Cellulophaga algicola DSM 14237: one gene and its partner. The protein of the gene in region 1 binds, or shares a complex with, the protein of each later gene. Links are inferred from orthologs where the notes say so. Each region holds a gene or a part of one and is shown in the gene's direction. Other genes may lie near its edges. The genes, in order: carA and carB.

Region 1 (3,221 bases):
AAAGCTGCGGAAGTAGATACTTTAGGAGACTTAGTTTCTTTTAATAAGAATGATTTAATGAAGTTTAGAAACTTCGGTAAAAAATCATTGACAGAGCTAGAAGAACTTGTAATCAATAAAGGTTTAAGTTTCGGTATGGATTTGTCAAAATATAAATTAGATAAAGATTAATTTTACTTCTGTTGGAAGAGAAAATCTCGGATAAGGAAGAAAATAGAACAAAGTAATGAGACACGGTAAAAAAGTTAACCACTTAGGTAGGAAAAAAGCTCATAGAGTTGCGATGCTTGCAAATATGGCTTGTTCTCTTATCGAACATAAAAGAATAAACACTACTGTTGCTAAAGCTAAAGCTTTAAAGCAGTTTGTTGAGCCATTAATCACTAAGGCAAAGGCTGAGAATAATCAGACGACAGAAAAAGGAACACATAATAGACGTGTTGTTTTTAAAAACCTTAGAGATAAATATGCTGTTACTGAGTTATTCAGTAATGTAGCAGAGAAGATAGCTGACCGTCCAGGGGGTTATACTAGAATAATAAAACTAGGTACTCGTTTAGGAGATAACGCTGATATGGCGATGATCGAGTTGGTAGATTTTAATGAGCTATACAATGCTTCTAAAACGCCAGCTAAGAAAACAACTAGAAGAGGTAGAGCTAAGAAAACAGAAGCTCCGGCTGCTGATGCTTCACAAGAAACAACTCAACCAGAAAGTTCAGAAGAATAAAATGGTTGTTTTATAAGTTTTAATATTAGAAAAGGATAAGTTGAAAAGCTTATCCTTTTTTTTGTGTTATTTTGTAAAAATATTTAATATAATTCCTAAAAATGAAGTATCAAACTAGAAAGAAAGCTCTTATGTTATTGGCTGATGGAACTATTTTTTATGGTAAAGCAGTTGGTGATAAAAATGGAACAGCATTCGGGGAAGTGTGTTTTAACACTGGAATGACTGGGTACCAAGAAATCTTTACAGATCCATCTTATTTTGGTCAGTTAATGGTGACTACGAATGCTCACATTGGTAATTATGGGACTAACTCTGAAGAAGTAGAGTCAGATGCTATTAAAATATCAGGTTTAATCTGTAAGAATTTTAGTTACACGTTTTCTAGAGCTATTGCAGATCAATCTTTAGAAGAGTTTTTAAATAAAAATAATTTATTTGCTATCTCGGATGTAGATACGCGTGCTCTAGTAAGTTATATCCGTGACAACGGAGCAATGAATGCGGTAATTTCTACTGAAGTTGATAATATTGAAAGTCTAAAGGAGCAATTGAAAAATATACCTAGTATGGATGGTTTGGAGTTGGCATCACAAGTGTCAACCAAAGAGTCGTACTATTATGGTGATGAAAATTCATCTATTAAAATTTCTGCACTAGATATTGGTATAAAGAAAAATATTCTAAGAAATCTAGCTAAGAGAGGGGCTTACATTAAAGTCTTTCCGTATAACGCTTCTTTTGAGGAAATGAAAGCATTTAATCCGGATGGTTATTTTATTTCAAATGGACCGGGCGATCCTGAGCCATTGGTAGATGCTATAAAAACAGCTAAAGATATTATTGCTAATGATGAAGTTTTATTCGGTATCTGTTTAGGGCACCAAGTTATAGCTTTAGCTAATGAGATATCTACATATAAAATGCATAATGGTCATAGAGGTATTAATCACCCTGTTATGAATCTTTTAACTGGTAAAGGAGAAATTACTTCTCAGAACCATGGCTTTGCTATCAATAGAGAAGAGGCTGAAGCGAATAAAAACATTGAGATTACTCATGTACATCTTAATGATAAGACGGTTGCGGGCATCAAAATGAAAAATAAAAAGGTTTTTTCTGTTCAATACCATCCAGAAGCTAGTCCTGGGCCACATGATGCTGAATATTTATTTGATCAATTTTTTGAGATGATTAAAGTTAAGGTTAACTAAAACGTTATAGTTTAAATAAAGGTTATTTGTCACAGTTTTTAGGGTATTGAGAGTGTTTTCTAACACCTTACTTTTGTATCTTTGCTGTGTTTTCAATATAAAAAAATAAAATATATGAGTATCATAATTAGTGTTCATGCAAGACAGATTTTAGATTCAAGAGGAAACCCTACTATTGAGGTAGATGTTTTTACTGAAAATGGTATAATGGGAAGAGCTGCAGTTCCTTCCGGAGCATCTACTGGTGAGCATGAGGCTGTAGAACTTCGTGATGGCGGTAAAGCTTTTATGGGTAAAGGAGTAACAAAAGCTATTGCTAATGTTAATACTGATATTGCTGAAGAAATAATTGGTATGTCTGTTTTTGAGCAAAATCTTATTGATCAAACAATGATTGATTTAGATGGAACTCCTAATAAATCAAAATTAGGAGCTAACGCAATTTTAGGTGTTTCTTTGGCTGTAGCAAAAGCTGCTGCTGAAGAGTTAGGAATGCCTTTATATAGATATATTGGTGGGGTAAGCGCTAATACACTTCCAGTACCAATGATGAATATTATCAATGGAGGTTCGCATTCAGATGCTCCTATTGCTTTTCAGGAATTTATGGTAATGCCTGTGAAGGCAGAAAGCTTTTCTCATGCAATGCAAATGGGAACTGAAATTTTCCATAACCTTAAGAAAGTTTTACATGATAGAGGTTTAAGTACAGCAGTTGGTGATGAAGGTGGTTTTGCTCCTAATTTAGCGGGTGGTACTGAAGATGCTTTAGATACCATCGCTAAAGCAGTAGATCAAGCTGGGTACAAATTAGGCGATGATGTAATGATTGCTTTAGATTGTGCTGCTGCAGAATTCTATGTTAACGGTAAATATGACTATACAAAATTTGAAGGCGATAAAGGAGTAATTAGAACTTCTGAAGAGCAAGCGCAATACTTAGCAGATCTAGCGGCTAAATATCCTATTATATCTATTGAAGATGGAATGGATGAAAACGATTGGGATGGTTGGAAATCTTTAACGGACAAAATTGGTGATAAAGTTCAATTAGTTGGTGATGATTTATTTGTAACTAATGTTGAGCGTCTTTCTAAAGGAATAGAAAACGGTATCGCTAATTCTATTTTAATTAAAGTAAACCAGATTGGTACCTTAACAGAAACTATTTCTGCTGTTAATATGGCTAAAAATGCAGGATATACTTCTGTAATGTCTCACCGTTCTGGAGAAACAGAAGATAATACTATTGCAGATTTAGCAGTAGCATTAAATAC
Region 2 (3,747 bases), 610 kb from region 1 along the record:
GTCTTTGTATATTTGCGCCCAGTTTTGGACGAGCAATCGACAAAACTAAAATTGAATTTAAAAGGATACTAAAGATATTATAAGATGCCCGGACAAAAAAGAACATATCAGCCATCAAAGCGTAAAAGAAGAAACAAACATGGTTTTAGAGAACGCATGGCGTCTGTAAATGGAAGAAAAGTTATTGCTAGAAGAAGAGCAAAAGGAAGAAAAAAATTAACTGTATCTTCAGAAACTAGACATAAAAAATAATGATTCATTTGTTATTTTAGATATTAGGTGTTACTTTTTTATAAGTAGCACCTTTTTTTTTGCCTATTTTTAAAAATAATTAGCGAACACTATATAATACAAAGTACAATGCCTAAGAATAAAAATATCAAATCTGTTTTATTAATTGGTTCTGGACCAATTGTAATTGGACAAGCATGTGAGTTTGATTATGCTGGTTCTCAATCTCTTAGATCTTTGCGTGAAGATGGGATAGAAACTATTTTAATTAATAGTAACCCTGCTACGATAATGACTGATCCTACTATGGCAGATCATGTCTATCTAAAGCCCTTAACCACAAAATCTATCATCGAGATTTTAAAAAAGCATCCAAATATAGATGCAGTTTTACCTACAATGGGAGGGCAGACCGCTTTAAATTTGTGTATTGAGGCAGATGAAAAAGGAATTTGGAAAGATTTTGGAGTAGAACTTATTGGCGTTGATATTGATGCTATAAATATTACAGAAGATCGTGAAAAGTTTAGAAATCTAATGTTGAAAATTGGTATTGGAATGGCGCCACAAGCTACAGCAACTTCTTTCTTAAAAGGAAAAGAAATTGCTCAAGAGTTTGGCTTTCCTTTAGTCATTAGAGCATCTTATACATTAGGAGGAGCTGGAGCTTCTATAGTATATAAGCCAGAAGATTTTGATGAGTTATTAAGTCGTGGGTTAGAAATTTCTCCAATTCATGAAGTAATGATTGATAAAGCCTTAATGGGTTGGAAAGAATATGAATTAGAGCTATTACGTGATAAAAATGATAACGTAGTTATTATTTGTGCAATAGAAAACATGGATCCTATGGGAATCCATACAGGAGATTCTATTACTGTAGCTCCTGCAATGACTTTGTCTGACAAAACGTATCAAAAAATGCGTGATATGGCAATTCATATGATGCGTAGTATTGGCGATTTCGCTGGAGGATGTAATGTGCAGTTTGCGGTTAGTCCTGATGAAAAGGAAGAGATAATTGCTATAGAAATTAACCCAAGAGTATCACGTTCTTCTGCTTTAGCTTCAAAAGCGACAGGGTATCCAATCGCAAAAATAGCTACAAAATTAGCAATAGGATACAATTTAGATGAATTAGATAACCAAATTACAAAATCTACTTCGGCTTTATTTGAGCCTACTTTAGATTATGTGATTGTAAAAATTCCACGTTGGAATTTTGATAAGTTTGAAGGATCAGATAGGACTTTAGGCTTGCAAATGAAATCTGTTGGCGAAGTAATGGGGATAGGACGTTCTTTTCAAGAAGCACTTCATAAAGCAACGCAATCTTTAGAAATTAAAAGAAACGGATTAGGAGCAGATGGTAAAGGAGTGAAAGATTATGATAAAATCATCAGTAAGTTAACAATTCCAAGTTGGGATCGTGTATTTATTATCTATGATGCAATTCAATTAGGGATTCCATTGAGCAGAATACATGAAATAACTAAAATAGACATGTGGTTCTTAAAGCAATATGAAGAACTGCATATATTAGAAAAAGAAATAGAAACCTATACGATAGAATCTTTGCCTAAAGACATTCTTTTAGAAGCAAAGCAAAAAGGGTTTGCAGATCGTCAAATCGCACATATGCTCGATTGTTATGAGAGCGAGGTTCATAAAAAACGTACGGAATTAAACATTAATAGAGTTTTTAAATTAGTAGATACTTGTGCGGCAGAGTTTAAAGCAATGACGCCCTACTATTATTCTACTTTTGAAGAAGAAATAGAAAGACCAGACGGAACTAGGTATGTTGCGAATGACAGTATAGTAACTGAAAAGAAAAAGATTGTTGTTTTAGGATCAGGTCCAAATCGAATAGGGCAAGGGATTGAGTTTGATTACTGTTGTGTTCATGGTGTTTTAGCAGCTGCAGAATGTGGTTATGAAACTATTATGATTAATTGTAACCCTGAAACAGTGTCTACCGATTTTGATACGGCTGATAAACTATACTTCGAACCTGTTTTTTGGGAACATATCTACGATATTATTCTTCATGAAAAACCAGAAGGAGTTATCGTTCAATTAGGTGGGCAAACAGCACTTAAATTAGCTGAGAAATTAGAAAAACATGGTATAAAAATTATAGGAACTAGCTTTAAAGCCCTTGATTTAGCAGAAGATAGAGGAAGTTTTTCTAAAATGCTTCAAGAAAATAACATCCCTTTTCCTCAATTTGGAGTAGCAGAGACCGCAGAGGAAGCATTAGCACTTTCTGATGAATTAGATTTTCCTTTATTAATTAGACCTTCCTACGTTTTAGGAGGGCAAGGAATGAAAATTGTAATTAACAGACAAGAATTAGAAGAGCATGTAATTAATCTCTTAAAGCAAATACCAGGTAATAAATTACTATTAGATCATTATTTGGATGGTGCCATAGAAGCAGAAGCAGATGCTATTTGCGATGGAGAAGATGTGTACATCATAGGAATCATGGAGCATATTGAACCATGTGGTATTCACTCAGGAGATTCTAACGCTACCTTACCTCCTTTTAATTTAGGAGAATTAGTAATGCAACAAATTAAAGACCATACCAAGAACATTGCGTTAGCTTTAAATACGGTAGGGCTTATCAATGTGCAGTTTGCGATAAAAGATGAAATTGTATACATTATTGAAGCGAACCCAAGAGCATCGCGTACCGTGCCATTTATCGCAAAAGCATATAAAGAACCTTACGTAAACTATGCAACTAAAGTAATGTTAGGAGAGAAAAAAGTTAAAGACTTTAAATTTAATCCTCAGTTAGAAGGGTATGCTATAAAGCAACCTGTTTTCTCTTTTGAGAAGTTTCATAATGTAAATAAAAATTTAGGCCCAGAAATGAAGAGTACGGGAGAGAGTATTTTATTTATTGATAGCTTAAAAGATGATGAATTCTACAACTTGTATTCACGTAGAAAAATGTATTTAAGTAAATAAAACTTAAGAACAATACTAAAAACACCCATTTGTAGCAGTACAAATGGGTGTTTTCTTTTATAGGAAGTTCGTTATTAATTGTATTGGGTTATTTTTATTCCATACAATTTTTAATTAGATGTGATGATGAATGGTAAACGTATGATGTTTAAGCTTGTGTTACTTTGTTCGGTCTTAATTTGCAACAGTCAGCACCAAGAAAAGGAATCGATACCGCCCAATATTCTTTTTATAGCTATAGATGATCTAAGACCAACTTTGGGGGTCTATGGCGATACTGAAGTTATTACTCCCAATATAGACAAATTAGCGTCTGAAGGAATGACTTTTATGGAGACCTATGCACAAGTTGCAGTTTGCGCCCCCTCTAGAGCTAGTCTAATGACGGGTTTACGTCCAGACGCTACACGTGTTTGGCACTTAGGAGAGGAGTTTAGAGTGATCAATCCTGAAGCAGTTACTATGCCTCAATATTTTTCTAAATAGGGCTATCATACCGTTAATTTGGGTAAAATTTTTCATAATTATATACCA

The links.
Region 2: the proteins of carA (region 1) and carB are in contact, whole or in part, in a solved structure (PDB 1KEE), measured with the Escherichia coli proteins. The link is inferred for Cellulophaga algicola DSM 14237 from one-to-one orthologs.

What each region holds. Positions count from the first base shown.
Region 1 is NC_014934.1:697,025-700,245, reverse strand. Bases 1-2,887 are described here. They hold carA (glutamine-hydrolyzing carbamoyl-phosphate synthase small subunit), read left to right. Parts: upstream 1-831; coding sequence 832-1,944; downstream 1,945-2,887. Other genes in these bases: eno (phosphopyruvate hydratase), read left to right, coding at 2,059-2,887; rplQ (50S ribosomal protein L17), read left to right, coding at 227-730; CELAL_RS02965 (DNA-directed RNA polymerase subunit alpha), read left to right, coding at 1-171. Also shown: more of eno, read left to right, coding at 2,888-3,221. UniProt on the Escherichia coli protein: Small subunit of the glutamine-dependent carbamoyl phosphate synthetase (CPSase).
Region 2 is NC_014934.1:82,947-86,693, reverse strand. What follows is about bases 1-3,413. They hold carB (carbamoyl-phosphate synthase large subunit), read left to right. Parts: upstream 1-360; coding sequence 361-3,213; downstream 3,214-3,413. Other genes in these bases: CELAL_RS21275 (sulfatase-like hydrolase/transferase), read left to right, coding at 3,337-3,413; rpmH (50S ribosomal protein L34), read left to right, coding at 85-252. In the rest of the region: more of CELAL_RS21275, read left to right, coding at 3,414-3,699. UniProt on the Escherichia coli protein: Large subunit of the glutamine-dependent carbamoyl phosphate synthetase (CPSase).